3 regions of the Solibacillus silvestris genome follow, and region 1 is predicted to be linked to each of the others. Evidence: a T-box and tRNA genes for the amino acid it is inferred to sense, from the RefSeq annotation. Region 1 holds a T-box; the other regions hold tRNA genes.
The links. A T-box is a leader RNA that pairs with one kind of tRNA and senses whether it is charged. The one in region 1 lies ahead of argS (arginine--tRNA ligase), so its partner is inferred to be a tRNA-Arg.
Positions count from the first base shown of each region.

Region 2: it encodes a tRNA-Arg, which carries the amino acid that the T-box ahead of argS (arginine--tRNA ligase) is inferred to sense. The anticodon was not compared.
Region 3: it encodes a tRNA-Arg, which carries the amino acid that the T-box ahead of argS (arginine--tRNA ligase) is inferred to sense. The anticodon was not compared.

Region 1 is NZ_JBQCJW010000001.1:192,379-202,850, reverse strand. It holds gene ACTHOQ_RS01055 (anti-sigma factor) at 1-893, shown strand, start outside; gene ACTHOQ_RS01050 (hypothetical protein) at 875-1,171, shown strand; gene ACTHOQ_RS01045 (GNAT family N-acetyltransferase) at 1,239-2,087, shown strand; gene ACTHOQ_RS01040 (helix-turn-helix transcriptional regulator) at 2,235-2,441, shown strand; gene ACTHOQ_RS01035 (hypothetical protein) at 2,438-2,866, shown strand; gene yidC (membrane protein insertase YidC) at 3,084-3,845, shown strand; gene ACTHOQ_RS01025 (hypothetical protein) at 3,842-4,051, opposite strand; gene ACTHOQ_RS01020 (VOC family protein) at 4,926-5,324, opposite strand; T-box leader at 5,581-5,798, shown strand; gene argS (arginine--tRNA ligase) at 5,851-7,527, shown strand; gene ACTHOQ_RS01010 (hypothetical protein) at 7,724-8,275, shown strand; gene ACTHOQ_RS01005 (GNAT family N-acetyltransferase) at 8,728-9,252, shown strand; gene ACTHOQ_RS01000 (GNAT family N-acetyltransferase) at 9,857-10,432, shown strand.
Region 2 is NZ_JBQCJW010000010.1:44,339-54,810, forward strand. It holds gene ACTHOQ_RS08740 (tetratricopeptide repeat protein) at 1-1,280, shown strand, start outside; gene trxB (thioredoxin-disulfide reductase) at 1,353-2,297, shown strand; gene ACTHOQ_RS08750 (8-oxo-dGTP diphosphatase) at 2,635-3,105, shown strand; gene rapZ (RNase adapter RapZ) at 3,120-4,001, shown strand; gene mgfK (gluconeogenesis morphogenetic factor MgfK) at 4,006-4,980, shown strand; gene whiA (DNA-binding protein WhiA) at 5,031-5,972, shown strand; gene ACTHOQ_RS08770 (HPr family phosphocarrier protein) at 6,162-6,419, shown strand; gene clpP (ATP-dependent Clp endopeptidase proteolytic subunit ClpP) at 6,639-7,232, opposite strand; tRNA gene ACTHOQ_RS08780 (tRNA-Arg) at 7,419-7,490, shown strand; gene ACTHOQ_RS08785 (basic amino acid ABC transporter substrate-binding protein) at 8,456-9,232, shown strand; gene ACTHOQ_RS08790 (amino acid ABC transporter permease) at 9,262-9,963, shown strand; gene ACTHOQ_RS08795 (amino acid ABC transporter ATP-binding protein) at 9,964-10,472, shown strand, end outside.
Region 3 is NZ_JBQCJW010000003.1:174,161-184,632, forward strand. It holds gene ACTHOQ_RS03210 (helix-turn-helix domain-containing protein) at 1-52, opposite strand, end outside; gene ACTHOQ_RS03215 (hypothetical protein) at 424-645, opposite strand; gene ACTHOQ_RS03220 (aldehyde dehydrogenase family protein) at 603-2,054, opposite strand; gene ACTHOQ_RS03225 (hypothetical protein) at 2,417-2,575, opposite strand; gene ACTHOQ_RS03230 (aldo/keto reductase) at 2,577-2,747, opposite strand; gene ACTHOQ_RS03235 (nucleoside-diphosphate sugar epimerase) at 3,024-3,524, shown strand; partial or broken gene ACTHOQ_RS03240 (IS4 family transposase) at 3,695-3,851, shown strand; gene ACTHOQ_RS03245 (zinc-ribbon domain-containing protein) at 4,120-5,667, opposite strand; tRNA gene ACTHOQ_RS03250 (tRNA-Arg) at 5,782-5,855, opposite strand; gene ACTHOQ_RS03255 (YfcE family phosphodiesterase) at 6,033-6,533, opposite strand; gene ACTHOQ_RS03260 (XTP/dITP diphosphatase) at 6,644-7,237, opposite strand; gene rph (ribonuclease PH) at 7,237-7,989, opposite strand; gene racE (glutamate racemase) at 8,121-8,921, opposite strand; gene ACTHOQ_RS03275 (MarR family winged helix-turn-helix transcriptional regulator) at 8,938-9,381, opposite strand; gene ACTHOQ_RS03280 (helix-turn-helix domain-containing protein) at 9,455-9,676, opposite strand; gene ACTHOQ_RS03285 (acyl-CoA thioesterase) at 9,746-10,189, opposite strand; gene sdhB (succinate dehydrogenase iron-sulfur subunit) at 10,356-10,472, opposite strand, start outside.

The DNA.
Region 1 (10,472 bases):
CGATTTCACAAGTAAAGCTTGTGCTCGGAATATTGACGATTTTGCTGATAATATTACCTGTAAGCTATATGTTTACATTTTTATATTATGCATTTGGCACAAAATCGACGACGCTTATGGATGTCACAAGTCAGACTCTATATGTTACAGAGCCGAATACAGCACTTGAAGAGCCTGAGTTTGATATGGAATTTTCCCCATTTTCGATGCAGCTCAAATTTGATCAGTATAAGCGTATCGGAAAAGAGGATTATAAAGTGAATACGTATAATTTGCATTATACGCTCGGCAGCCTGACGAAAAAAGAGGTGGGAACAACGCTTGAACGGTCCCCTAGAAAATATCCGACCGAAACAAGTCCGTGGCTTAAACATCCTAAGAATCGTTTGGAAATGGAGGTGGCCAATGAGTGGACAATATTGAGCGGACTGCCTGATGAAACGGTTGTCGAGGCATATATTTCACTAAAGGAACTGCACACTGTTGATGAAATCCGGCGCAGCTTTACAGGTGTGGATGTCGTTTGGGCAGCTGTAGATACAGGTGTTGAGCAAAGCAACTTAAGTAAAGAAGGGAATGTCGTTTCGCCAATCGGTTACCCGGTACAGGTGGACAATACGAATTGGTCGCCTTTTAAAGATGCTAAAAGCAACGAGCAGGTGTTTAAGGATATTCTAAACTTCATCGTGCAATACGAAGACTTGGCGACAGAAGTTTCAAGTGCAAAAAATTTAAAGCTGACAGAGCGCATAGATTATATAGAAAAAAACGGCATTAAAACATATGGGGTTGTCGTGACGGGACCGAAAGCGGAAATCGAAAAGCTGGTAGAAACGAATCTGATTCGGGCGCTGAAAATAGGGGAGGTGAAATTATGGAACTGGGCAAATTAAAGCAGCCTAAATTCCCGGCAGTTTCAGCATGGATTTCAATTGCAAGCGGAATGTTTATACTGTTGCTTTTTAATATAAACATGCTGACGAATTATTCTATGGCATTGCTGGATTCCTTCATCATTTTTATAGGTATCGGTTTTGTTTTTGCATGGCCGGCTATTTTTTCGAAAAGTACGCGCTTTTTAGGTTTATGGGGGCTGGGAATTTCGGTATTCTTATTTATTTTTACTGTTACGATAATTTTCATAGGGTGGTTGATCAATCCGTTTCCTTGATGTGATTTCAGGTTAAAAATAAGATTATACATTAGACTAAATGAAATATGGAAAGAGGCTGAATTAATTGAAATTCACCGATCGAAGCAAGCGCATTTTAAAAAATGCAGAGTTTGCCGCACAACAAACGACAAACATTGTTTATCCCGTCCATATTCTACTTGCGATGCTTCAAGAGCGAACAGGGGTATGTGCGGAGCTGAATGTCCATTATCCAAAGTTGCAAGCGGTTTTGCATGAGCGGATAAAGTATGTATATCGCAGTGAACAGGATTGCGGAATTGTATGCAAGCCGTTTATGATGAACGCCTCGCAGTCGACAAAACAAGTGCTTGAAATTGCCGAGCAGCGTATGCATCGTTACGGTCAGCTTTTCATCAATGAAGGGCATTTGGCAGATGGCATTTTCAAAAGTGATGATATACAAACTTCAGCAATACTGGAATCTTTGGATACAGCGGGGATGCAAAAATTAGTATGCACGGCGAGAGATATGATTGTACCATTAAGAAATTATTCGTTGCCGCATAGGCTAAATGAAACTAACAAATTTCGAAGGGCGCAGCATTCCGATCAATATTCCTTAAAAGAATTTGTACAGAGGGAGTTTGGTCGAGGATGGGTTGAATCGATTGAAAACGGCTTTGCGCATGAGGAAATTCCGATATTTATCGCGTTGGATGACGAGCAAATTATCGGATTCGCTAGTTTCGATGTTTCACTTAACAAAAAGGGTGTATTTGGTCCAATGGGCACGTTGCGGGCAATTCGCTCGCAAAAAGTGGGGTATACGCTGCTTCATATTTGCCTGAAAGAAATGAAGGATATTGGCTATGAATATGCGGTGCTCGGGGAAGCCGGCCCTCTTGAGTTTTATGAAAAAGCATGCGGAGCGGTCGTTATTCCAAAAAATTGAATAGAGCATCATTTAAACCTGATATTCCCTAAATTGACGGGATTATCAGGTTTTTTGCTTTGAATTTGCTTGAAGCGAATGGAAAGGTATGGAATATATAGTTTACATTAAGGAATATATATGTTACATTTATCGTGGAGGTATTAAATGAATAATAAAGTGAAGTTAGCAAGGGTCAAGGCAAATTTAACGCAACAGGAATTGGCTGATGCTGTAGGGATAACGAGGCAGACTGTAAGCCTTATCGAAAAAGGAAAATATAATCCGACGCTTAAGCTATGCCTGCAAATTTGCTATACGGTTGATGAACGATTGGACGAATTATTCTGGATTGAACGGGAGGATTTCGAATGAGGAAAATTACAGATGAACGATTAAAATTACGTAATTTACAGCATATCCGTATTGCCTACATTATTCAGACATTTGGTATTTTAGCGATTTTAGGCTATGAATTATTTCAAAGTGGAATGGATGGCATGCGCCAAAATCCTGTATGGCTTGTTTTTATGGTGACGGCAATTGTTTATATGTATTTATCAATGAGTACGAGCGTTGAGCATGAAAGGAAAATAAGCAACCCGAAAAAATCATTAATGATTAGCTTCATAACGGTTTTTATCATTGCTTCTGCCATCGCTTTTTTCGTTTCAGTTACTCCTGGTTTCGACTGGGGAACGGGCTTGTTAGTAGGGCTGATTATCATTGTATGCGGTGTCATTCCTAGTTTTTATATTTATAGATTAAGAATGAAACAACTTGCGGAGATGGATGAATAAGCTTGTGAAAGGTCGATATAGTGGAACTTGTAAATGTATGCTGTAATATAAAGTATCCCCTTCTGTTTTGAAAGCAAATTTTTATTATTGTAAAAAATATTACACTTCAAGGCTATTTTATTAAATAAATTTAACAAAAAGGGGAGCTTTTACTGTTCTATTTGAAAAATATATTGTACGATATTTCCGAAGTATTCGATTTTTAAGCAGGTGAACTATGAAAAACTTGAAACTAAGCTTAATGCTTTTAAGCGCAACAGTTTTACTGGCTGGATGTGAAAGTGTTGAAAATCATGAGGGCTTTTTTTATTCAACATTTGTACGTCCTATGAATTGGGCATTGGACACGCTGGGTGAATTATTCAACGGTAGCTATGGTCTTGCAATTATTGCGATTACATTAGTTATTCGACTTATATTAATGCCCTTTATGCTTAAAACATATCGCAGTCAATCTGAAATGAAAGTGAAAATGGATGTCGTACGGCCTAAGATGGACGACATTCAAGCACGTTTGAAAGCAGCACAAAAGCCAGAGGAAAGAATGGCTGTGCAGCAGGAAATGATGTCGCTTTACAAGGAGCATAATATTAACCCGTTAAACTTGGGCTGCCTCCCGATGATTATCCAAATGCCAGTCATTATGGGATTATATTATGCGATCCGATATTCTGCAGAAATTCAAACACATTCTTTCCTATGGTTTGACCTAGGCTCTACAGATATTTGGATGACGGTTATCGCAGGAGTCGTTTATTTTGTGCAAGCGAAAATCTCTCTTCAAACGGTTCCGGAAGCACAAAAAAATCAAATGAAACTGATGATTTACATCTCCCCGATTATGATTGTCATCATTTCATTATCTTCAATGGCTGCACTGCCATTATACTGGACTGTCGGAGGTTTATTCTTAATCGTCCAAACATATATCGGACGAAAATTTTACTCTCATATTCCTGAGAATAAAGAACAAGTCTAACAAATTTTATTGCCGCTGCTATAGGGCTGATAAAAAAGAAAGAAGCTGGGACAAAAATATAAAAATGCCATTTTCTCGTTGAGGAAAATGGCATTTTTGTGCTGGGCGTCCACTCCGGGGAATTTTTCCACGGGCGTGAGGCCAACACGATGTTGGTCACAAAAGCGTTGCCACAGAGAGGATGGAATAGAAGTGGAAGTATCCATATATGAATCCTTCCCTTTTAGAACGGTTGTGCACTATTATACGCCAGCATTTTATCATCCTCAGTCCCGGGCACAAAATCCTCACAATCAAGGGTAAAGCGGAACAAAGCAACAATGCATAGCCTATCCTATCCATTTTTGGAGAACAGTCGCATGGCTATCAAGTTTTACATAATTATAGATACGTAAGCGACAAACGGGAGTAAAATAAGCGGAGTTTTTCCTGCTATTTATGGATTGGAGCCCATTTTAGGGGAGATAAGCGGAGTTTTTCCGCTTATTTATAGAAAATCCCCCCTTTTTCGCATTTTTTTGGTCAATAGGCGGAATTTCTCCGTCTATTTGAGCCGTTCTATATTTTATTTTCAAAATAGCGGGAATTTTTCCGTCTATTTATCGATCGAGCGCAGAATTTCATTGGAAAGGAGCTGCTTATTTTCTAACCGGTTTCTGCAGCCTGATCCTAGGATGAGAAGAGGAAGTGTCTATATACGAATTCGCACTTTTTGACAGGTTTTGCACCATTATACGCCAGCGTTTTATAATCCTCAGTCCGGGGCACATCATCTTTACAATATGAAAGTTAATCCTCATTTTAAAGCAGATTAATTTCAATCGATATAGATTAATTTTCAACAGCGGTGACTTAATCCTCAATCGTGAGCATATAATTTTCACTATCAAGGGTAAAGTGGAACAACTTAACAACGCATAGCCTATCCATTTTTGGAGAATAGTCGCATGGCTATTTAGTTTTACAAAATTATAGATACGTAAGCTCTGTCCCGGGCTTCTTTTTTTATTGCCCGTAAATCGAGCAAAAAAGTAAATTTGCAATAATTTACATATTAATTATAACTCGTTTCAAATATAGTTAAGGCAGGTTTAATTGCCACGAAACGCCAAAGCGGTCATTTATCCACCCGAACTTTTTACTGAAACCATAATTGTTTAAAGGCATTAGTGCTTGTCCGCCTTCGTTCAGCTTCTCATAAAGATTGTCAAGTTCCTCTTCGGTATTGCAAGTAACATAGATCGAAAACGAAGGCGTAAAGGAAAATTGATGTTTAATATTGCTGTCTATGCACATAAATTCCTGGCCTTTCAACATAAAAGTAGCCTGCATGACCGTTCCTTCGTCCCCGCCGGCTTCATTTGCACCGTATCGGATAATATTTGTAATTGCCGAATCCTCGATAAGCGATGTGTAAAAATTCATAGCTTCTTCTGCTTTCCCGTCTTGGAACATTAAAAATGGTGTGACCTTTTCCATGATAGCTTGCCCTCCTGTAATCGTTATATTTTAAATTATAATTCTGCTTGTATTATTATAGCCATATTTTTATTGGCCAAAGCCTTTACTTCAATATATTTCCTATTATTAATACACAAAATGGAAAACGGTCAATAGTTATTGGCATGAATATAAACATACAAAAATATCCAGTATTTTTTCAATGGTCTTTCATGAAAGCTTTGGTTATTATATATTGACAAAATTTATCTTTAGCGGATATAATTCAATAAATTTAACTTCGATGAAAAAGACAGTAATTTACAGGTGATTTTGGTTAGCGAGCTGGGGACGGTGAAAGCCTGGTGCAAAATATGTAAATGAAGCGCACTTTGGAGAAGCGACCTGAAAAGAAGTAGGGAAGCCGGGGCGTCACCTCGTTAGCAATGGAAAGTGGTCACAGTTTGTGGCAACTAGAGTGGTACCACGGGAATCCTCGCTCTCGTCTCTATATTTGGAGACGAGGGCTTTTTTATTTTCATTTTAATTAATCGGAGGAGATAACGTGAACGAAAAAGTGGCAGGAATTATACACGATGCAGTAAACAAAAAATTAACAATTGAAGAAATCGAAAGGCTATTGGAAAAACCAAAGTACGAGCATTTAGGAGATATTGCGTTTCCATGCTTTACATTGGCGAAAAAATTCGGGAAAGCATCGAACATTATTGCCGAGGAAATAAGTAAAAATATTCAGAATCCTTTTGTGCGAAAATTGCAAGTAGTCGGCGGCTATATTAATTTGTTTGTGAATAAAGCGGAAGTAACAAAAGAGGTATTGAGCGAAATTGCTGCATTACGTGAAACATATGGCCAAAAACAGAAAAACAATAAAAAAATTGTCATTGACTTTTCATCGCCGAATATCGCCAAGCCATTTTCAATGGGGCATCTACGTTCTACTGTAATTGGAAATGCGCTCGCTAATATTGCAGAGAAAAATGGCTATGACGTTGTGCGTGTAAATCATTTAGGAGATTGGGGCACGCAATTTGGAAAACTGATTGTGGCATACCGGCTTTGGGGCAAGAAAGAACAGGTAATGGCAGCACCGATTGAGGAGCTGCTGAAATTATACGTCAAATTCCATAAAGAGGCTGAAAAGGATGAAGCATTAAATGATGAGGCAAGGGCGGCATTTAAGGCACTCGAAAATGAGGATGAAGGCGCAATTGCTTTATGGAACTGGTTTAAAACAGCATCATTACAGGAATTTAAAGAAATTTATGAGCAGCTTCAAATTGAATTCGATTCGTTTGAGGGGGAGGCGTTTTACAACGATAAAATGCCCTCGGTTGTAGAGGAATTGAAAAGTAGGCATTTGTTAACATTATCGGATGGTGCGAATGTTGTGGAGCTTAACGATATGCCGCCATGTTTAATTACGAAGCAGGACGGGGCTACATTGTACGCTACACGCGATTTGGCGGCGGCTTTTTATAGATATCAAAAGTATGAGCCCGCAAAAATCTTTTACGTCGTGGGGAATGAGCAAACACTCCATTTCAAGCAGTTCTTTAAAGTCATCGATAAAATGGGCTATGAATGGTCAAAATACCTTCAGCATGTGCCTTTTGGAATGATGCTGAAAGACGGCAAAAAAATGTCCACTCGCAAAGGTAGAGTTATTTTATTGAAGGATGTATTAAACGAAGCGGTTGAAACAGCAGCAAATAATATTGCGGAAAAAAATCCGGGCTTACGAAATAAGCAGGAGATTGCGAAAAAAGTTGGTATCGGAGCTGTTATTTTCAATGACCTGAAAAATTACCGTCTTAACGATATCGAATTTTCGCTGGAGCAAATGATGAATTTCGAAGGGGAAACAGGGCCATATGTGCAATATACGCATGCCCGTATCGTATCAATTCTGGAAAAAGCACAGTTTGCAGTTGCTGATGAAATAATTGCGCAAGAGCTAGAGAGTGCGGCTTGGGGAAGTGTGATGCAACTGCAGCAGTATCCGCAAATCGTTGCTGAAAGCTACGAACAAGCGGATCCTTCGATAATTGCTAAATATGTGCTGCAATTGGCGCGGACGTTCAATAAATATTATGCCCGCACAAAAATTCTGGTTGAAGATGAATTAAAAGCAAGCCGATTATTGTTATGTTTTTCGATAGCGACTGTATTAAAAGATGGGTTGAAGCTATTAGGGATTGAGGCGCCTAATAATATGTAAATTGAATGTAACGAAATGAAAGAAAGTACACTTTAAAAAAAGTTATTGATGAAGCAGTGGCCAAGTAAAAGGTGACTGCTTCTTTTGGACGTTAAAAGAATATCGTCAAAATTATTTGATGTTACAGGCACAGCAGGCGCTTATTTATGAAAAGCTTCTGCCAAAATATAAAGCGGCATATCCGCAATTTCATGAAGTGGTACATAAACATTTAGTACTTGTTGATGCGATCAAGGCTGAAAAAGACAGAAGTGTTCCTATCCCGGCGGCTCAATCTTTCGAGGCTGTTATTTTATATGAAGGCGAAAATGCTAGGGTGATGTCAATGGCGGAAGAAAAGAATTGGCTAGAACAACAGCTTTTTATTATGCCAAAAAATGAGGAACAAACATTTCAAATGGGAGATAAGGTGTTGGTTCATAAGGGGATGCTTTACGGGTTTCAAACAGAGACAGGTTTTAAACAGGTTGTTGTAGCAAAAGAGATAAAAAAAGTGAACACATCGTCAAATCTGTATGTCAATTTTAAAAATAATACTGGATTGCAAACATTTTTAAACCAACTATTATGGGAAACGCTGAAGCAAACTACAGCACCGAGCATGGTATTGAATATTGAAAACAAAAACTACTCTATTTGGTTAAGTGAAAATGGAATCATTATTGGCGACGGAAAGAAAGAAGCTTTTATTAAATATGAGATAATAGAAGAATGGGGGAGAAACTTAATCAATCAACAGTTGTTTTAATTCAACTAAAATAAATGTATGATGAAAGAAAAAGGATTTTTAGGAGTATGCCAAAATAGTGATCTCATACGCCTATTTATCTGAAGATTGCAAAAGGATGATGTTGAATAATGTGAGGACAGCAGTTGACTCGTACAGAAAACGGTGTATTAGAGAAATTCGCAGTTGGGGAAGGCGAACCGTTATGTGTGACACTTTGATTTATGTCCACAGTTGCTGCATATGAATACGAAAGTGTTTGTTTATGGAGACCTGTATGATGCGCATTATAATTATGAATATGCAGTAGAGGCGGCGGGTTATTGCCGAGTGCAAAATTATTAACGGTTAATGAAAGTAATCACCATCCATGCATAGAGGGAAAAAAGGATTGATCAGTTTGTTGAAGGAATTATTCATAACAACGAATTGGCAAATTGAAAGGAAATTTAACTGCAAAATGAGGCCAGATGATGAAAATTACAAAATTCAATTCAGAATTAGATGAGCTCGTGGATTTATTATGTTCAAATGATTGGATATTTCATACAAAGCCAATTATTAATAAAGAAGCAGTTGAACAGGCTGTGATAAAGGGCTACTATACGGACGGAAGAGAGACTTTTTGGATTGCGATGGACGGGGAAAAAGTGGGGATTGTTATAATCGATGATATAGAAGACACAATCCCCTTATTTGACCTTCGTTTAACGAAAAGCGCGCGAGGTAATGGATTAGGTGTGAAGTCATTGCAGTGGTTAAAGGATTATCTTTATGGTGAGAAAGGGAAAATCCGCATTGAGGGCTACACTCGCGCCGACAATTTGGCGATGCGCAAATGCTTTGCCAAAGCCGGATTTGTAAAGGAAGGCTATTTGCGAAATGCGTGGGAAAACGAAGACGGCACAATTGCGGATACCGTTCTATATGCATCGATTTATGAGGATTGGAAACAAAATAAAATAACACCGATAAAATTGGACGAATATCCATTTTAAAAATAATTATTGATGAAGCAGTTACCGGATAAAAGGTGACTGCTTTTTAGTGGATAAGGAAAAAAGCTATCGTAAGCAATCAGTAAAATAACAATTTAATGCAACATATGCTTTTGAGGAGCTGTTAAAACTGCGCGGTGAAACAGGGGTTCATGAAGTGCAGCTGGGGGATGTGGACATATGGAACTGGGAATAGCTAGATGAATGGCTTCACCTTTTGTTATAATTACCCAATAGTTAAAAACAGTTGTGATGTATGTTGAAGTTGTCTAACGAACAAAAAATTTTGTAAAGCAGGTAAAATTTAATATAGAGAAGATGTATACTAGTGGAAAAAGTAGATTACAGAAAAGAATATGTAGATAGGGAGAATGAAAAGTAAGCAATCTAAAATAATAACAATTCTTTTTTTAGCCTTGTTCCTTTTTGAAAAATTCCGTATATATTTTTCCAGGGAAATAGCCCATTTAAGATGATTCGATTAACCGAAAAATTTAGACATGGTCAGCTAAAGTCAAACAATTGAAGGGTCGCTATGCTAAAGTGGACAGGCTATTAAGGGAAAGCATACAGCAAAAAGCTAATAATGACAGGAGAAGGATAAATGGAGAATATTGTTTTGGAAAATGAAGTCGTATTATTAAGACCCGTTCAGTTAAGCGATCTAGAAGCAATCACATCAGCCGCAAACGATGCGCGCATCTGGGAGCATATGTCAGTAACTTTGCTTCATTCTGCAGCAGTGGGAAGCTATATTAAAAAAGCGATTGATGAACGTGAAAAGGGTAGTTCCTATATGTTTGCCGTCATTGATAAAAGAACGAATGAACTTGTCGGCTGTACATCATTTTTGGATATTTCACTCGACCATAAACGACTGGAAATAGGATCTACATGGTATCACCCTAACGTATGGCGTTCAGCGATCAATACGAATTGCAAGTTTTTATTATTGCGATATTGTTTTGAACAGTTGCAGTTAAATCGTGTGCAAATTAAAACAGGACATGAGAATGTGCGCTCGCAAAAAGCGATAGAACGAATCGGGGCAGTTAAAGAAGGCGTGTTGCGCAACCATATGATACGTAAAGAAGGCATAATCCGGCATACTGTAATGTACAGTGTCGTTCCGGATGATTGGGAACATCTGAAAGCAAGATTTGTGGATGAATTATTATAACTAAAAAGTGATGCCTGGTCAGGAAAAGTTTACTGCTGAC
Region 2 (10,472 bases), on a different contig from region 1:
TAGAGCCAAACGAACCTGAAATTATTTTCATGTTGGCGGAAGTGTCGGGCTGTATCGGGCATATTGCAGACGCTCAAAAATATGCGGCACAATATTTGGAAATGGAGCCGGATGGCATGTATATTGAAGACGCCTCCGAAATATTGGAGTTTGTTGATTATGTTTCGGAAGATTTTGATGAAATGGATGAATTTGATGGCGCGAAGCTTGTGGCGCAGGAAAAGGCCCGCCGTTATATGGAGCAGGGGGATTTCCGGACAGCGATCGAAATATTGGAGCAAACAATCGAGGAGTTTCCGGACCTTTGGAATGCCCATAATAATTTAGCGTTAGCATATTTCTATATTGGCGAGACTGAGCAAGCGCGCGCTATCCTGAATGAAGTGCTTCGCGAAAACAAAGGCAATCTTCATGCGCTTTGCAATTTGGCGGTATTTGCCTATTACGAGAAAAATAGCGACGAGCTCAAAAATCTGCTGTCGCTATTAAAGAAAATTCAGCCATTCGAATGGGAAAATCGCTATAAGCTCGGTGCAACATTTGCGTTGATCGGTCAATATGAAGAGGCGTATAAATGGCTGCGCTCCATGAGTAAAAAAGGGTATGAAGGCGATACAGGATTTTACTTTTGGCTTGCCCAATCCGCGTATTTCTCGGGGCATGAAACAGTAGCAAATGAAGCATGGAAAGTATTGATTCAAATGGATCCGTCAAAAGAAGGAATGGAGCCATGGGCAACCGGCGACGAGACAATTTCAAGAAAATCGGCGGAAAATCATCGCGACTTTATCATTCGTCAATTAACGAATGAGCATGAGTCGAGTCGATTATTCGGTCTCTTTCTATTGAAGCGTTCCATGCATAAGCAGGAAATTATTGCACATCCAAAAATTTTGGATGTCGCCGCTTTTTCCGACTTGGAAAAGCTCTGTCTAGCATATGCGCTTGATTATAACTTCAATGTAAACAGCAAGGAAGAGAAGCATTTCCTTCAATTTATGGAAGTGGCAGAGCTTATTGCAGCAACGAATGAGTCGATTTCATTGGAAGTTTCCCAAATTTTAAGTACGTGGTTTGCACTTGGCGAAATCGCGTTCCAGCAAGGCTATGCGTTTAAAAATTGTGCTGCATTAGCTGCCGCAATTGAATATTCATTTCATATTGCAGTCGAAAAAAATGTGACGAAAAAGGCGATTGCGGGCAAATACGGCATTTCAACTGCGACACTGACGAAATATAATGATGAATTATATGAGTTCGTGCCAGCCGACTTCGAATAGGCAGTATAGTTGTATTTATAAGAGCAATCTTATACGATAAATAGTAATGGTACACGCAAGAGGAGGATCAATATGTCTGAAGAAAAAATTTATGATGTAGTAATCATCGGAGCAGGTCCGGCAGGTATGACGGCTGCAGTTTATGCATCTCGCGCAAACTTATCAACATTAATGATTGAACGTGGTATTCCTGGTGGGCAAATGGCCAACACTGAAGCAGTGGAGAACTATCCAGGTTTCGATACAATTTTAGGACCGGAGCTTTCTACAAAAATGTTCGAGCATGCGAAAAAATTCGGTGCCGAATATGCATATGGCGATGTGTCTGAAGTAATCGATGGCGATGAATATAAAATCATCGTTTCAGGTAAAAAGCAATATAAAACACGCACGATTATTATTACAACAGGCGCAGAATACAAAAAACTGGGTATTCCAGGTGAAACAGAGCTTGGCGGCCGCGGTGTAAGTTATTGTGCCGTATGTGATGGCGCATTCTTCAAGCAAAAAAACCTGATCGTAATCGGCGGGGGCGACTCTGCTGTTGAAGAGGGCGTTTATTTGACGCGTTTTGCAGACAAAGTGACAATCGTTCACCGCCGTGATAAATTACGCGCACAGAAGATTTTGCAAGACCGCGCATTTGCCAATGAAAAAGTGGACTTCATCTGGAATTCAACGGTGAAAGAAATTCATGAAGTGAATGGCAAAGTAGGAAAAGTGACATTGGTATCAACAGTTGACGGCACAGAATCCGAAGTCGAGACAGACGGTGTATTCGTATATGTAGGCATGCTACCGTTAACAGCGCCATTTGCTTCACTTAACATTTTAAATGAAGCAGGCTATATTGTAACGAATGAAAAAATGGAAACGGCAGTGCCAGGCATTTATGCAGCAGGCGATGTGCGCGAAAAAATGCTGCGCCAAATTGTTACAGCAACAGGTGATGGCAGTATCGCCGCACAATCTGCGCAACATTTCGTAGAAGAAATAAAAGAAAAGATAAATCAATAAATCCTTAACATAAATGTAATCATATCGTTACAAAATACGGGTATACTTAATGTAGAATTTGTTTTAACCCCCTTATATTTTTATCCTAAGGTTGTTTCAAGCGTGTCTTGCGCTGAAACAACCTCTTTTTTTGGTAATTTGTCGTTCCCTCCAGCATGCTTCACTTAGAAAACCGGTCAAATGATACGAGTGCTTTTACGGAATGCATAGGACAAGGTATAATAGAAATAAGCTTTAGAAAAACACGTTTCGCTCCAAATAGCGCGAAATGATGTCCTTACTTATGTGGATATCCTTGAAAGCGACTCCACTAAATGAAAGAGTTGAGGTGTTGTGTATGCAACGTATTACAAATTTACTTGCTATTAAAGATGGTCAAGTATTATTGCTTCAAAAACCGAGAAGAGGCTGGTTTGTTGCGCCAGGCGGCAAAATGGAGCCAGGAGAATCCATCTATGAATCCGCTATACGCGAATTTCAGGAAGAAACGAATTTAACACCAAAAGACGTTCATTTAAAAGGCGTATACACAATGGTCATAAAAAATGGGGATACAGTCGTGGATGAGTGGATGCTTTATACATTTATCGCTACAGATGCGGAAGGCACACCATTTGTGGAAACACGTGAAGGATTATTAGGCTGGCACTCGATAGAACGGTTAAACGATCTTCCTATGGCTGAAGGAGACCGGACAAATTTATTGTTTGCGGCATTAAACAAAGGTATGCAATATGGTACATTTGAATATACAGAGGATTTTGAGCTATTAAGCGAGAAAATTCAAAACTCGATGGGAGAAAACTAGAGGAGATGAAACAAGTGGGTAGTTCGAGCTATACACATGAGTTAGTTATCATTACAGGAATGTCAGGGGCTGGAAAAACGGTAGCAGTGCAAAGCTTTGAGGATTTAGGCTATTACTGTGTCGACAATTTGCCGCCAGAACTTTTGACTACTTTTTTAGCGTTGATGAAAGATTCCGAGAAGAAAATTTCACGTATTGCGGTTGTAATGGATTTACGTGGGAGAGAATTTTTTGGCTCACTGATTGAAACGCTCGACGCATTATTGGATGAAGAGGATATTTTACTGCGCATTTTATTTTTGGAATCCGATGATGCCACATTAGTTCGACGCTATAAAGAATCGCGTCGTTCACACCCACTTGCACCGAAAGGCTTACCATTGGAAGGAATTCAATTGGAACGACAATTGCTTTCCGAAATAAAAGGGCGCGCGAAAACCGTCGTGAATACTTCCAAGTTGAAGCCCCGCGAATTGCGTGAACGCATCGCACAGGAATTTACAAACATGAGCAGCCCCACTTTTTCACTCAATATTATGTCATTTGGCTTTAAACACGGGCTTCCGATCGATGCCGATTTAGTATTTGATGTACGGTTTTTAAAAAATCCATATTATGTGGAAGAATTACGACATAAAACAGGACTCCAAACCGAAGTTTCATCTTATGTACTCGCAACAGAAGAGACACAGCAGCTTATAGCTAAACTGACGGACCTGTTTACATTCATGATCCCGCATTATAGAAATGAAGGGAAATCACAGCTTGTTATCGCTTTCGGCTGTACGGGTGGCCAGCATCGCTCGGTTACACTTGCGGAATATTTCGGGAAACTATTAGCCAAAAATGATCAAGTCATTATTTCACATAGAGATATCAATCATAGGAAGGATTGATGGAATGAAAAAAAAGAAGACACGCATCGTCGTAATTGGCGGAGGTACGGGCCTTTCGACAATATTACGCGGTCTAAAGCAACATGCTTTTGATATAACAGCTATCGTCACGGTTGCGGATGACGGTGGCTCTTCAGGTCGTTTACGGGACGACTACGATATACCGCCTCCAGGGGATGTGCGTAATGTCATTGCAGCTTTGTCCGATGTGGAACCGCTTGTAGAGCAAATGTTTCAGTACCGATTTTCGCAGTCAAATGATTTGGAGGGCCATTCGCTAGGCAACTTAATGCTGGCCGCCTTGACCGAAATTACAGGTGATTTTAATCATGCCATTGCTGAAATGAGCAAAGTTTTAAATGTGCATGGGAAAGTTATTCCCGCAGCAAACAAAAAAGTAACATTGCATGCGGAATTGACTGACGGAACATCGATTATCGGAGAATCCAAAATACCATCCGGCCATGCGCCGATCAAGCGCGTATATTTGGAGCCAAGCAATTTAAAGCCCTTGCCAGCTGCAGTTCATGCGATTGAACGGGCAGATTTTATTTTGATCGGACCTGGAAGCCTTTATACGAGCATCATTCCGAATTTGCTAGTAAGAGGGATTGGGCAAGCGCTCATTCGTGCAAAAGGCGAAAAGATTTACATCGCAAATTTAATGACCCAGCAAGGCGAGACAAGTCACTATACGGCATCACAGCATATTGAGGCGATACATGCACATGTGGGGGAAGCTTTTATTGAGTCGGTATTGATCAATGAAAGGGAGCTCCCTTCTTCAATCTATGAAAATTATTTGGAGGAAAATGCGGAGCCTGTGAAATTTGATGTGGAAAAATTGAAAAAAATGGGCATTAAAATCATTCCGAAAGAGATTGCCCTTATCCATAATGGAACTGTACGTCATGATGCGAAAAACTTAGCAGATTGGCTTTGTGAATATACAAAACAAAAACAACAAACGATGGAGTAAAATCATTCTGAAATAACTACATAGTTTGCTAGGAAAGGGGGAGCACAACGATGTCATTCGCATCAGAAACGAAAAAGGAGCTCACGCAAGTTGAAGCCGATGACAGCAGTCTAAAAGCAGAAGTGTCCGCCCTTATTCGAATGAACGGTTCTTTAAGCTTCGCAAACCGCCAGTTAAGCCTGGATGTTCAAACAGAAAATGCCGCGATCGCACGCCGGCTTTATACAATTGTGAAAAAGCTTTATCCGTATAATGTAGAGCTGCTCGTGCGTAAGAAGATGCGCTTAAAAAAGAACAATGTCTATATATGCCGTGTTCGGGATGGGGCTCGCGAAATTTTGGCCGACTTGGAAATTGTATCAAATTCCTTTGAATTCAATCATACAATTTCGGAAGTTATCATCCCAAAAAATAGTGAGCGTCGGGCATATTTACGCGGCGCCTTTTTAGCGGGGGGATCTGTCAACAATCCTGAAACTTCTTCATATCATTTGGAAGTTTATTCTTTATATAAGGAGCATGGGGAAGCGTTGGCACAGCTCATGAACCGCTATGATTTAAATGCGAAGACAATCGAGCGCAAAAAGGGCTTCGTAACATATTTGAAAGAGGCGGAAAAAATTTCGGACTTTTTAAATTTAATCGGCGCAACACAGGCGATGCTGAAGTTTGAGGATGTGCGCATAGTAAGAGATATGCGCAATAGCGTAAACCGTATCGTTAACTGCGAAACCGCCAATTTAAACAAAACGATTGGCGCCGCGTTAAGGCAAGTGGAAAATATTCGCTATATTGATAATGCTGTTGGATTGGACCAATTACCGGAAAAATTACGGGAAATCGCTCGGCTTCGTGTAGAATACCAGGATGTGACATTAAAAGAGCTGGGCGAGATGGTATCGACAGGGGCTGTCAGCAAATCGGGGGTCAATCACCGCTTGCGCAAGATTGACGAAATTGCCGAAGCACTGCGCCGCGGCGAAAAAATTTAACTTTTTTAACGTGTTTTAAAAATGGGCGAAAAGAATTTCAAGCCCCTGTTGGATAGGAAGTATGCCGGAAAATATGAATAAATGAGAACGATTTCATGGATGGCGTATTCTATTGTTGTTCTTTTCGGATAATTCCGATAAGATGAACTTATAGAAGCGATGAACGGTTGTGAAAGGGAGTATTTCAAGATGATCGAAAAACAAGTGGAAGTCAAGCTGAAATCAGGCTTACAAGCAAGACAAGCTGCGTTGTTCGTACAAGAAGCGAATCGTTTTAAAGCAGATGTCTTTTTACAAAAAGATACAAAAAAAGTAAATGCGAAATCGATCATGGGGATTATGAGCTTAGCGGTCGCAAAGGGGACGGTTGTTACATTATGTGCAGACGGCCATGACGAAGAAAAAGCTATACATGCTCTTCAGCTTCTAATCGAAAAAGCAGACTAATATGAAAAGCACAGCCAGCTCAGCATAGATTGAAGCGGCTGTGCTTTATTTGTGTTGGAGGAGATAGAAGGCAAGGCGCCAACTGATGGCAGAGCACGCGTAAAGCGTTGTTTTTGAACCTCGGCATAGCTGCAATAAAAGCTTGCTGTAAACGACGCAAAATTGCCCGTCCAAATAACAAAGCACACAAGATCAACTCTTGCATGCTTTCGGTTTACATTATTTTTTTAATTGGTTGCGCTCATAGATTTGGTCGATTAGGCCGTACTCTTTTGCTTGCTCCGCTGTCATGAAGTTATCACGATCTGTGTCGCGAGCTAAAGTTTCATAATCTTGGCCACTGTTTTCTGCCATGATGCGGTTCAGCTTTTCACGCAGGTGCAAAATGCGTTTTGCTGCGATTTCGATTTCTGTCGCTTGGCCTTGTGCACCGCCAAGTGGTTGGTGAATCATTACTTCTGCGTTCGGCAATGCGATACGCTTGCCTTTTGCACCAGCAGAAAGCAAGAATGCCCCCATTGATGCAGCCATACCGATACAAATAGTCGATACATCAGGCTTGATGAAGTTCATCGTATCGTAAATTGCCATACCAGATGTGATGGAACCACCCGGAGAATTGATGTATAGGTAAATATCTTTATCTGGATCTTCTGCTTCCAAAAATAATAGCTGGGCAACAATTGAGTTTGCAACATTGTCATCGATAGCGCTGCCTAATAAAATGATGCGGTCCTTTAATAAACGTGAATAAATGTCATATGCACGTTCGCCGCGGTTTGTTTGTTCAATAACTGTAGGAATTAAGTTCATTGAATAATCCTCCCTTTGTTAAAGCTTTTATTCGAATACTGATGCTGAAAAATGGAAAGTATTTCAGCTGTAAACCTATCATACACGTATTAGTCAGTTATGGTCAAATATAAACTCTGAATTTTGCAGTTGAAATTGACGGCGTTCATCTGTATAATGGGAAAAGTTGAACGTATATTATTATATGTCCTCGTGGTGTAATGGATAGCACGTAAGATTCCGGTTCTTAAAATGGGGGTTCGATTCCCTCCGAGGGCGTCACTTGCTTCATTTCTGAAGTAAATGAAATTTGAATAATTCTTGATCTCTCAGCATTCTGAAATTATTTTGCATAGAGAGTATCGCCAAAAATTCCATAAAAGATAAAACTGCGCTACACAAATACTACACATTTTTAATTTTATTTTAATGAGTTGAAAATATTCCTTTTCCACTGGGAAATTTCAAAACTACCCTATAAGTTTCCAATTCCATTATAAATGAAACACACTTCTTATGAAAATTTAAAATTCTTCACTGAAAATCATAGTTTAGACTTGAAAAAAGTGCAGATAATTAGTACATTATTAAATGTTGTGTCTTATCCGGATAGATAGACGCACTTTTGCATAATGCTTAGCAAAAGTCATTTAAAATATATTATCATGTCCTTTATTGGGCACCATTTTACTGTTTTAATATACTTTTCTATACCAATTGTAGAAATAGCTTAATAGCTTACTGTCTACAATCGAGAATGAAGTTTCGCTAGAATAAAGAGAATCACTGTACCGGTTCTTTTTATTCTATATTCATTCTCTTTTAAAATAATGACCAAAGACTACTTCTAAGATTCCCGTCGACGAAGTAGTCTTTTTTTTTTAAAAAGGGCTATTTTGCATATGCAAAATAGCTTTCTTCTATCAACCTAACCTTTCTCCCGCAAAAATAAACCCGCCTTTTCGCAAATTTTTCTAATAACAAACATACTTTATAGAAAATAGGGAATACAACTGACAGCATGCTCAAGCATATTTTGTGAAGAAAATATAATAACAGAATAATAAGATGATGAATAAATATTGAATTATATGAAAGAATCTTATCGAATTTGTTATAAAAATTCATCATAGTGCAATAATAATCATTTTTTTCAAAATTAAATGTTGTATATTAATTGTGAACTTAATATAATTGAACATGTTATTATCAAAAAAATTTAAACATCCAGGAGGATATTCATAATGAGCACGAGAAAATTATTTAAATGGGCAGCTCCTTTAGCGGCAGCGTCGATGATTTTAGCGGCATGTGGAGCAGATGAAAATACAGCAGGAGACAAAGAGTATACGAAAGTCGTAGCAGGAACAGAAGCAACCTATGCGCCTTTCGAGTATTTGGATGATAAAGGAAGCGTTGTCGGATTGGATGCCGATATTTTAACGGCAATCGGTGAAGAAATGGGCATCGAAACAGAAATAAAAAATGTTGGCTGGGACTCGATGATGAGCCAAGTAACAACAGGCGAAATCGATATGGGTGCAGCTGCGATCACGATTACAGATGATCGTAAACAAACATATGATTTCACGGATCCATATTATGAAGCGACATTATTAATTGTGACGAAGGAAGATTCGGCGATCGCTTCAATGGAAGATATTAAAGATGAAAAAATTGCGGTTCAAATTAATACGACAGGCCATCTTGCGGCACAGGATTTGCAAGGGAAGGCAAGCTCGAATATTTTGGCCTACGAAAACTTCTCTGTGGCGCTTACTGAAGTGTTAACGGGATCAGCAGAAGCAGCAATCGGTGATAATGCAGTAATTTTAGAATACTTAAAGAATAATCCGGATTCAGGCTTAAAAGCAGTTGAGGATGATTCATTCGAAACAGATTACTTCGGCTTTATGGTGAAAAAAGGCAATACCGAGCTATTGAATATTTTAAATGAAGGTCTTCAAAAAATTAAAGACAATGGCAAGCTAGCTGAAATTACAGGCACAGAAATCGAATAAGCGACAATGAAGTTATTGGAGGGTTTCAGATGGATTTTTTTGATTTTTTCCGTTGGGATATAATCTGGAACTACCGTGAACTATATGCAAAGGGTCTTTGGGCGACAATTGTTTTAACGGCATGTGGTTATATTGGTGGTGTCATATTCGGTCTACTTTTAGGATTAGGCCAAGTTTCAACAAAAAAATGGATTTATTGGCCGGCTAAAATATATGTAGACGTATTCCGTGGTACGCCAATGCTAGTGCAATTACTATTAATTCACTTAGCTGTTATTCCGACAATTTTTGGCTCATCGCTCGGTTGGTGGGTATCTGGTATCGTCGGCCTGATTTTAAATAGTGCGGCATACAACGCGGAAATTTTCCGTGCAGGGATTCAATCTATTGACAAAGGGCAGATGGAAGCGGCAAGGTCATTAGGTTTAACACATAGCCAGGCAATGCGTAAAGTTATACTACCGCAAGCATTCCGCCGCATGATTCCTCCTTTAGGGAATGAATTCATCGCATTATTGAAAGATTCTTCACTTGTAACGGTAATCGCCGGGGCAGAGATTTTATACGTAAGTAAAGTAGTTGCCGGAACGTATCAGCGTTTTTGGGAGCCATACTTATTTGCAGCATTCCTATATCTTGTATTAACGTATGCTGTAACGAAGCTTATTGCATTTATCGAAAAACGAGTTGATATTAATTACAACCCACGTAAGAAAAAGGAGCGCGCATAAATGATTAAAGTAGAAAACTTACACAAGCATTTTGGCAAGCTCGAAGTGTTAAAAGGAATCGATTATGAAGTACATGAAAAAGAGGTAGTTTGTGTTATCGGGCCATCCGGTTCCGGGAAGTCAACGTTTCTTCGCTGCATGAACTTGCTGGAGGAAGTAACGGATGGTGCAATCTATATTGAAGGTACTAAAATTAATGATCCGAAAACAAATATTAACGAAATCCGTACAGAAGTAGGGATGGTGTTCCAGCAGTTCAACTTATTCCCGCATATGTCGGTCATTGATAATATTACGATGGCACCAATGCAAATTCGCCAGCTGAGCAAAGCCGATGCCGAAAAACTGGCATTGGAGCTACTGGATAAGGTCGGTTTGCGTGAAAAGGCATATAACTACCCGCAGCAGTTATCAGGCGGTCAGCAGCAGCGTGTCGCGATTGCCCGCGCATTGGCAATGAAGCCGAAAGTGATGCTGTTTGATGAACCGACATCAGCTCTTGACCCGGA
Region 3 (10,472 bases), on a different contig from region 1:
CCGCCACTGTATTAAATGTTTCGTATGTTTTCAAATATTCGAATACCATCATATGCATCTCCCTTCAAAATACATATGTCAGTAATGCAGGTGAAAAGGGGACAGCATTTTAAAAATAATTTAAATTTATTTATTGGGGGAAAGGCGTGAGGAAATTAAGAATGCATGCCTACTAAAAACTTTCTCATTAATATTTTCTTCTCTGTGCCTATATTGGCCTGTAGGTTTAACACAATAGGCAATTGATTCAAATAAAAAATCACGTCCGGTTACCGCTTTTCAAAATTAGCACTGCTCTTTCCATAGTAAACAGATTAATTATTCCCAAATTCAAACACTCCTGCTGAACACTCCACCTTATTGCTTAACTAAATTGATTTTCATTTCTTTTATAAGTTTGACCATAGAAAAACTGCCACCTAATTATTGGATATGTCTAATAATTAGGGGGCAGTTCATATATTTTACAGTTTCTATTTTTTCTTTTTTAATCAAATAAAAAGAGAAAGGGATCAGTGCAATGATAGTACCATATTCGGCAAACGTAAAATCATAGACCACTCTACTATTCATACCAACATCATTCCATTTTATTCGATCTATTAAAACGGATACTCTCGCGGATCTGTCTGAACTGAAATCCATTTTGTCGTTGTAAATTCATGGATGGCCCATTCGCCGCCATATCGACCTAAGCCGGAAGCTTTTTCCCCGCCAAAGGCAACGATCGGTTCATCATTGACTCCTTGATCATTGACGTGAATCATTCCTGTTATAATTTGTTGCGCCACTTCAACACCATGTTCAGTTGAACCTGCATGAACAGCACCGCTCAGTCCATAGTCGCTGTCGTTTGCAACGCGAATGGCTTCTTCTTCATTATCTACAACAATTACGCCTACAGCAGGTCCAAAAATTTCTTCCTGTGCAATCGGCATATCATTCGTAACATTCGTCAAAATAGTAGGAGCCAGCACATTGCCTTTTACTTCTCCCCGCAAGGCATATTCCGCCCCCTGCTCTAGACTTTGGTCGATTAACCGTTGAATTCGTTCGATTTGTTTATTATTGATGAGAGGACCAACAACGACATCCTCATTTCTGGGATCTCCGTATTTTATGTTCGATGCCTTATCCACGAACGCTTTTATAAACGCATCGTATACCGGGCGTTCGACAACAATCCGGTTCAGTGACATGCAAATTTGTCCGCTGTTTAAAAATTTACCGAATGAGGCTGAAGCAGCTGCTCTTTGAACATCAGCATCTTTCAGCACAAGCATGACATTGTTGCCACCAAGTTCTAAAGCCACACGTTTTAAATTTCTTCCACAAAGTTCCCCAATATGGCGTCCTACCTGCGTAGATCCGGTAAAGGAAATAATTTGAGGAATCGGATGTTCAACAAATGCATCTTTAATTTCTGATGAGCTGCAAACCGTAATATTTAGTAATCCTTTAGGGATACCAGCCTCTTCAAAAATTTCACCTAGAATGAGTCCGCCTGATATCATCGTCTGCAAATCAGGTTTAAGCACGACCCCATTGCCTGTTGCCAAAGCAGGGGCAAGGGAACGCATCGTTAAATGGAACGGGAAATTGAATGGACTGATAATGCCCACTACCCCGGCAGGATTATGATATACCCGGTTCTCTTTCCCAGGAATAATGGATGGCATTATTTGTCCATGCATCCGGAGAGGAAACGTAGCCGACTCTTTCATAATTCCGATCGCGCCGGTAATTTCAATATTGGCTTTAGTATGGGAAGCCCCATTTTCCTCCACTAAAATCTGAACTATTTCTTCTCTTCGTCGCTCTACAATTTGTGCAGCTTTTTCTATGATGGCTTGTCTTTGATATGGATTAACCTTCTCCCATTCTTTTTGTGCTTCTTTGGCCGCCTGATATGCCTCGTCTATATCCTTTTCATTCGCCAGGCGGATTTCTGCAATCGTTTCCTCATTGTAAGGATTCTGATCTGCATAAACTCTTTCGCTGCTTCCTTCTCTCCACTCCCCACCAATAAATTGCCTACTCCATTTTTTCTTCATAGGTATCATCCTTTCAACATTTGTGCAGTAGATATTCCGCCAACTATGGCATGCCTCATCATTTGGATGGATGCATGTACATATATCCTTTAAATATCCTGTATTTCTATGGGGAAAACTAAAAAGACAATTGTGTTTGCATAAGTTATATGAATGGTTGGTATTCTTTAAGATACATTAAGCACTTTCTTTAGCTCTGTTAGTATAAGTGCAAATCTTCACAATATACATGAAAAATGCATGCATTTCCAGATAAGCAGTGAATTAAAAAGAAAGCAGCACAGATTATTAGCCCAGTAATAATATTAGTAATAGTAAAACCTAATGCTCCCAACAATTCCCTTGCCTTGTACCTGGCTCCACTAGCTTATTTCTTGTAAATTTACAAGTGAGCACCCCTCACCAAGTGGGGGCCGAATACTTATAGCAATGCCCAATTCTTTACCGGCCGGCAAAATTTCGAACTCTGCTTCACGTAATTCCGGTGTGCAATGGATTTGCTGTGCAATCGGCGGTATCATATTATTTTCTGCTGCCCATGTATATGTCTTCGCAAGCGCCCAGCCGTTGTAATCGGATTCCCCAATGACGAATTTTACCTTTCTTAATTAAACCATTCATCTCTTGGACAGTTTCGCTAACCGGTACTTGACCATCCCAACAGTGCACATAATATAAACCAATATAGTCAATTCAGTACCAAGTCTTTTTAATTTTGTCCTTTCATGAAATAAGGCACAATTCTATAAAATTACTCCCGATAAAAAGAGCCTTCAAAATCATTTGGGACCTATTTAGTAATCTTCGTTTTTCCGTTGTAATCCTTTGTCGTATCTGAATGAGTAAAAAATAGTTGGTTAGCACAAAAATTCGGGTAAGTAATATAGGTAAGTCGTTGCACAGGGGAGCAATGAGCGAATAGGCTTTCTTTTTGCTGCCAAATCCAATCGATGGAAGGAGTGTTTGAAATTGAGTAAAAAGAAAGAAATCAGAAAATTAAAAGACCATGCATTTGCAGACCTTTGTTTAATTGAAAAAGAATTTCAGCAAATTGTAAAAAATACTTCGAATAAATCAGGTACTTTTAAATGGGTGGAGCTATTAAGCAATTATGAATTGGAAGAATTCTATGGACGCCGCAGAGACCGAAAATATGCAACGCTCACAGTTGAATTGTATTCAATAATTGAACAACTGTTAAAAGACATCTATAAAGTTATTTTTAAAGGTAAATATAGAAATAAATCCGCTAAAAATATAATTCTTGATTTAGAGGAGAAAATGGGTGATTGCTTAACTTTTAAGAATAATACTAAATTATTGGCGAATCTCAGAAGTTGTATAGTCCATGAAGAGTTCTCTTTAAAGGCTGCAAGAAAAAAAATAAATATTAAAAAGAAAAATAGAATATTATTCAAACAATTGATGAAGGATGTTGATCTGTATATAGAAAATATAGAGCTGAAATAATGTCGGGCTTTTTAAGTTGAAGATTCTTTCGTCTCTAATGCTAATCAACTCAAACTTCACAACTAAATAATTAGGCTCTTATTTGAAATCAATTTGGTTCATCTTGATTTTAAATAAGAGCCTTCACAAATTTATATTAATACAAAAAACACCTCATTCTCTAGTATAGTGTGGTTGTCGAGAAAACACTGCCAAAAGAATTAATATCGGTATTTCGTGAATTAGAAATTCTGAAACACCTTCGAAAAGCGGGTATTACTAAGAAATTTGGCTTTACTTTTTTTTATTTGTTTCAACTTTTTTTGTTTAATCTTTCATCACAAGAGTTAGTTCACCCTTTTAAATTCAAAGAAGGGAGACCGTTATCCTACCTTCGACCAAAAACTATCCTTGAAAGAACTATACAAGGTTGCTGCAACTGTTTCTGGCAAGAAAGGCATCATGTGCTCGATTCAAACCATAATGGCAAATGGGATTCCATTTAAGATTGTGTTTTTTTAAAACCGCAATAATCAAAGTAAATAGCTTGCCTAATTATATCAAGGCTTATTTGTCGATTTCAGTCAGCGAAGTTTGAGATAATTATATAAGAATCTTAAATAAATATATATTCACTATAATCTTCAAAAATACTCCACATATTTTGAAAATTTGCGTATTTTTGAGCCCTTGGATGTAATTTTTCATTATAATTCACATGATATGTTTGTTTATATCGGGTTATATAGTAAGCTTGCTCACTTTTCAAAGTAAATTGACATTTTGCGTGATTGTATAAAAAATCACAGCCGACTGCAAAGTTCTCTGTTTTTACATAGCTTATAATATCTTGAATAGCAAATCTCATTAAATCCTCTGTCAATATATTTCTACCTGTATTAAAGTCATATTCATTTAATAGAAAAACAAGGTCCCCTGATGCACGATTAGAAGCTATTTTTCTTACATCCTTATGTTCAATGCCATGCTCACTTTTTAATAGCTTTTTATGATCATAATGCCAATAATCGCCCTGCATTTCAAAAATAATACGAAGACCACTTTTTAATGTAGCTACACAATCATTGCGATAGAGTGTGCCTGGTAAGATTACTTCATCTTCAATAGATGCTTCCGTAAATAATTTTCTTATTACCGTTTTCATTAACTCGCCTGCTTTAGAATCCTTTATCATTAGTGCACATTGAGGACAATTGCTATTTTTAATGGTCCGATTATCAATAAAAGCTTCCCATGTATGGCCCTTCTCACATTTCCACCATACCAAACGATTTGTTGCAGCAGAAAGCATTTCTGACAAGCTTCCATTTTTTGAAACATCCCATTGTAATGCAATTTCTGGAAATTTCACTTTTAGTGAGTTGCATAAACTACACTTAAACGAAGTATAAAATTCGCCGTTTCTTTTTCTTGTTGTATATTTATTTGGTGTTGTTGCTTCCACCTCACTTTGGGTATATAGGCATTGAGGACAAGTTAAAAATATTTTCTTTTTACTCCCTTTTCTCCAAGACGAAAAAGGAAGATTATTATTTTTCTCCGGGTAATAATATGAAGCTAATTCTGAACGTACTTCGTGTAAAAATAATGTTTTATGTTTCAAATTTTGCATATAAAATTTTAGAAGAGGCCAACATCCTTTACAAATAGGTATTGCTTCATCTGAAACAAAGTCTTTAAAGGTTCTCTGACATACTCCATTACAATTTTCTCTACAACACTCTGCAGTAATCCTTGTTGCTGTACCATTCAAAGTACTAATAGAGAGTATCCTAAAACCCATCAACCTCAAACATTGACTAAGAGTTTCTTCAGTATGTTTACTTTTTTTCCTAAGTTGAATTTGCTTTTTATATTTTTTGACATCTGGTATTAAAAATTTATATTCGCATTCTTTTTCAAACCAAAATATAAAACCTTCAACTGACTTTCTTTTTCCTTTTAACACTTCATTCACTTTACTCCGACTACTTTTACTAATATTTAACGCATGTGCGGCTTCTGACGGAATACGGAAAGGTCCATAGATTGAATTAACTTTCTTGTATGAAACTTTTTTTTGAAAAGTGGTAACATTATTATCAACTATTATTTTCTGAGCGTAGATCAATGGCAACGTAAATTTCATTTCCTCATAAAACATTGTCCCACCCCTTAAATAGTACATACGTTCTTTTTATTGTACTATATATTAATGGTATAAAACAAAGAAAAAACCGCCATGCTCGATAAAAATCAAGTACGGCGGCTGCATATACGTCCCCAGTAGGATTCGAACCTACGACCGCGAGCTTAGAAGGCCCGTGCTCTATCCAGCTGAGCTATGGAGACATGTTTTTCATCACCAATTGGTAATAAAGACAATTTTTATTATATGGTACATTTCTTTTAAAGTCAACTATCTATTTTCAAATAATAATTATTCAACAAAAGTAATTTTCCACATTTCTTATTGCACTATAAAAAAGTGAAGCTCCATCTCAAATCAAAGCCTCACCTTTTTCCCGACTAGCGCTCAAAAAACATTTCGTCGATCAAATTATTATTATCGTCATAGCAATGCAATGTAAAGTTTGCTGGCGTTATTGTAAGCAAGACAAAAGACTTTTCTTTTATCCGCCGCGGCTTCAGTAAGCTGCCCGGATTAATAAAAAGAATATCATCAATATATTCCGCGCCCAGTACATGTGAATGACCAAAACATACGATTTGTGCACCGACTTCCTTTGCGCGGTAAATCAGTTTCATCGGAGAGTTTTTCACATCGTATAAATGCCCGTGTGTCACATACACACGATTTCCATTTACCTGAAACAGCATCTCCTCCAAATAGTTCTGGTCATGATCACAATTCCCTTTCACACGCTCTACTCCTTGCAGAGCTGGATGTGTATACGGCAATTCACTATCACCACAATGGATCACTTTATGCGCATCTGGATGGTAGCCCTTTACACGTTCAATGATTTCCTCGTCACCATGTGTATCACTCATAATCAATAGCTTCATTCGTATCCACATCCTTTACATTTCTTTACTTAGTGTGACAGCATTGAAACAAAAATTCAATCGTTATTAAACAAATTTTTACAATTTCCAGCAATTACCGAAAAAAATCGTTATTTCAGCAATTCCGCTAACTGTAATGCTAGCTTGCGAATCGCATTACCACGGTGTGAAATCGCACCTTTTTCATCGGCAGACAGCTCGGCCATATGCTTTTCCAATGCGGGCACATAGAAAATCGGGTCATAACCGAATCCGTTTGTTCCCTTCTTCTCATGTGCAATGACACCTTCACATGTACCGAATACCGTTTTCGTTTCCATATTTGGACCTGCAATCGCCAAAGCACAGCAGAAACGGGCGTTACGCTGTTCTTCCGGAATGTCCTTCATGTTTTCCAGCACTTTCACCATATTCGCCTCATCGTCATGATCGCCGGCATAACGTGCTGAATATACACCAGGTTCACCGTTTAATGCATCGATCGCTAAACCGCTGTCATCGGCAATCACGATTTGGCCAAGCATGTTCGCTAACGTTTCCGCTTTTAAAATTGCATTTTCCTCAAAAGTCGTACCTGTCTCTTCAATTTCCACATCTGGTGCAACTTCGAACATCGTGACAACTTCATAGCCGAATGGTCCGAATAGTGCTTCAAAGTCTTTCGCTTTTCCTTTGTTCTTTGTTGCGATTACTACTTGTTTCATTATGCTTCCACCTTTCCGATCAAGTTTGCGATGTCGCCCAATGCTGTTTTTTGCATGTCGATCAGCTGTGCAATGCCTGCTTCTCCTAAATCAAGTAATTCATTCAGTTCTGCACGGCTGAATGTCGCTTCTTCTCCAGTTCCTTGCAACTCCACAAATTCGCCGGCACCTGTCATAATAATATTCATATCGACTTGTGCAGCTGAATCTTCCACATAGTTCAAATCCAATACTGCGCCAGTGTTTTCCAGTTTTCCGACACTTGTAGCAGCTAAATAATCCGTAACCGGGAATTTCCCGAATGGTTTTTCTGTCGCTAACTTGGCAATAGCTTGTGTCATTGCTACGAATGCGCCTGTAATCGATGCCGTACGCGTTCCACCATCTGCTTGGATGACGTCACAGTCAATCCATACCGTTTTTTCGCCTAATGCTTCCAGATCAACAACAGCCCGTAATGCTCGGCCGATTAAGCGTTGAATTTCCATTGTGCGACCACTAACCTTCCCTGCAGAGCTTTCACGGCGTGTGCGTTGCTCTGTAGCGCGTGGCAGCATTGAATATTCAGCCGTAATCCAGCCTTTTCCTTGTCCACGTAAAAAGCCTGGTACTTTGTCTTCAATTGTTGCTGTACATATTACTTTCGTATGTCCAACCGTAATTAATACCGAGCCTTCCGGATGCATTAAATAATTATTATCAATTTGAACCGGACGTAATTCATTCACAGCTCGTAAGTCATGTCTAGTCATTCGTGACCTCCTCAATTTGTTCGCGCACTTATCTTAACACACTTTAAGATTGGTCTAAAGCGGAAATGCACGATACACAAGCAAAAAGGCTCAAATTAGACAATATGCCTAAACTAAGCCTTTTCATTACTTTATTGTTCAAATGAAATTTTGCGAATGTCCAATTTATCTTGCTCCAGCCAACGTTCCGCTATTGAACGGAAAATCGGCACGGAACCAGAAGCATGCAGTATATGCTGTGGCGGCTCTATTTCAGTACGCAGTTGCCCTTTATAGCTTAAAATTGCTTCGACATCTTTTGCCGTTTCTTCGGCAGATGACAGCACATGAATATGTGGCCCGACTGCCGCTTCAATTTGCTTTTGTAAAATAGGATAATGTGTACAGCCTAAAATGACTGTATCGAAACGTACTTCTTCCAACGGCTTTAAACCTTTCGCAACAAGGTCATAAGAAAATTGCCCTTCATATTCGCCACTTTCAACAAGCGGAACAAAAGTTGGGCACGCAAGCGGTATAATTGCCGCTTTAGTCGACAACGATTTTACCGCAAGCTCATATGCACCACTTTTGATCGTGCCTTCTGTTGCGAGTACGACGATCTCGTTTTTCCTCGTCTTTTTTATTGCCGCTCGTGCTCCCGCATTAATTACACCTAAAACTGGAAATGGCATATGCTTCTGTAAACTTTCCAATGCAACGGCTGTCGCTGTATTACACGCAATGACAAGCATTTTCACATTCATCTTTTCAAGCACTTTTGCCATTTGCCATGTAAAGTTGCGCACTTCTTGTTTTGAACGGGGCCCATAAGGACAGCGCGCCGTATCGCCTATATAATATATTGTTTCATTTGGCAAAAGCTCCATTATCGCTTTTGCAACGGTTAAACCGCCAACTCCAGAATCGATTACACCAATTGGGGCATTCACTTGTACCGCCTCTATCCTATTTCATTAATAAATGTAATTTTTGTAAAGTTCTTGATAATTGCTCAAACTCTTCTTCGTTAAATTCCTCAGTAATTTCACGTAAATATTCTTGACGCTTTATAATTACTTCTTGAATAATTCGCTCCCCTTCTGGCAAAAGATGAATACGTACAACACGTCGATCGTTTTCGTCTCGTACACGTTGAACCAATTCACTTTTCTCCATACGGTCCACTAAATCAGTCGTTGTCGAAAATGCTAAATACATTTTCGTCGACAAATCACCAATCGTCATATCACCAGATTCATGCAACCATTGCAATGCAACAAATTGCGGAGGTGTAATCGTATAATTGCTTAATATTTCGCGACCTTTCTGTTTAATCAAGTGAGAAATATATCTTAATTCTTTTTCTAGGATTGCTACAGATTCAGAGCTATGTGTGCTTTGATCTTTCATCTATTCCATTCACTCCCCGATATGCTTCATAGTTCTATTTTGAAGTTTTTTAGGAAAAATAGCAAGTCTCCAATCAGTTTATTGACAATTCCTGAAGTCTTAGAAGCTCAAGAATCGCTTGCGTACGACTTGATACACCTAGCTTTTGAATCGTATTCGAAATATGATTACGAACGGTCTTTTCACTAATGCCTAACTTGGTCGATATTTCCCGGGTTGAATAGTCCTTTATTAAAAGCTCAAAAATTTCGCGTTCTCTTTTCGTTAACAGCGAACGATGCTGCGGACGATTCATTTTGCAACACCCTCCTATCCTCTTCTTTGTACATTATGTCGAATATACAAAGCAGGTGAGGGCATTTAACTATTTCCCGAGCAATAATTTTTTTTGCTCCTCTAATAGCGGGACTCCTTTACCCGTATCATAGTTCAATTGTACAAGTGTTCCGCGCCCTGTATAGCATAATTCATCTTTTTTATTTTTCACCATATAATGCAAGTCCATTGATGAAGTGCCAATTGATGCTGTTTTCACAAAAATTGTCAATTCCTCATCGAAGAATACTTCCTTCAAGTAATCGCATTGGATATCTGCTACAACCAGCATATTTTTATTTCCTGATTCTGCTGTGAATTCGAATCCTAACGCTTTAAAATACTCAATCCGCGCAAATTCGAAATATGCAAACACCTTTGTATTATTCACATGCCCATACATATCGGTCTCCGAAAAACGCACTTTTACCTTTGTCGAAAACGAAAAACCCGCCATCCATTCTGTCACATCCTGAATATATGTAGCCCGCATAAAAATTCCTCCTTTTAAGTAAATCATCATCCCCTGATAATGAATATGTATTCATTATAGCAATAAATGAAGTTTTGGAAAAGAATACACTTTTTAGCTTGCAGGCAGAAACGGAAACATCAAAAAAAGACCCCCACCGAAGTGAGAGCCTTGAAGCTGACTGAAATTAGTCAACCATATGGTCAGAACCGAAGAAGTTCTTGAACATTTGAACTGTTGTTGCACGGTTTAATGCAGCGATAGATGTTGTTAAAGGAATACCTTTTGGACAAGCAGCTACACA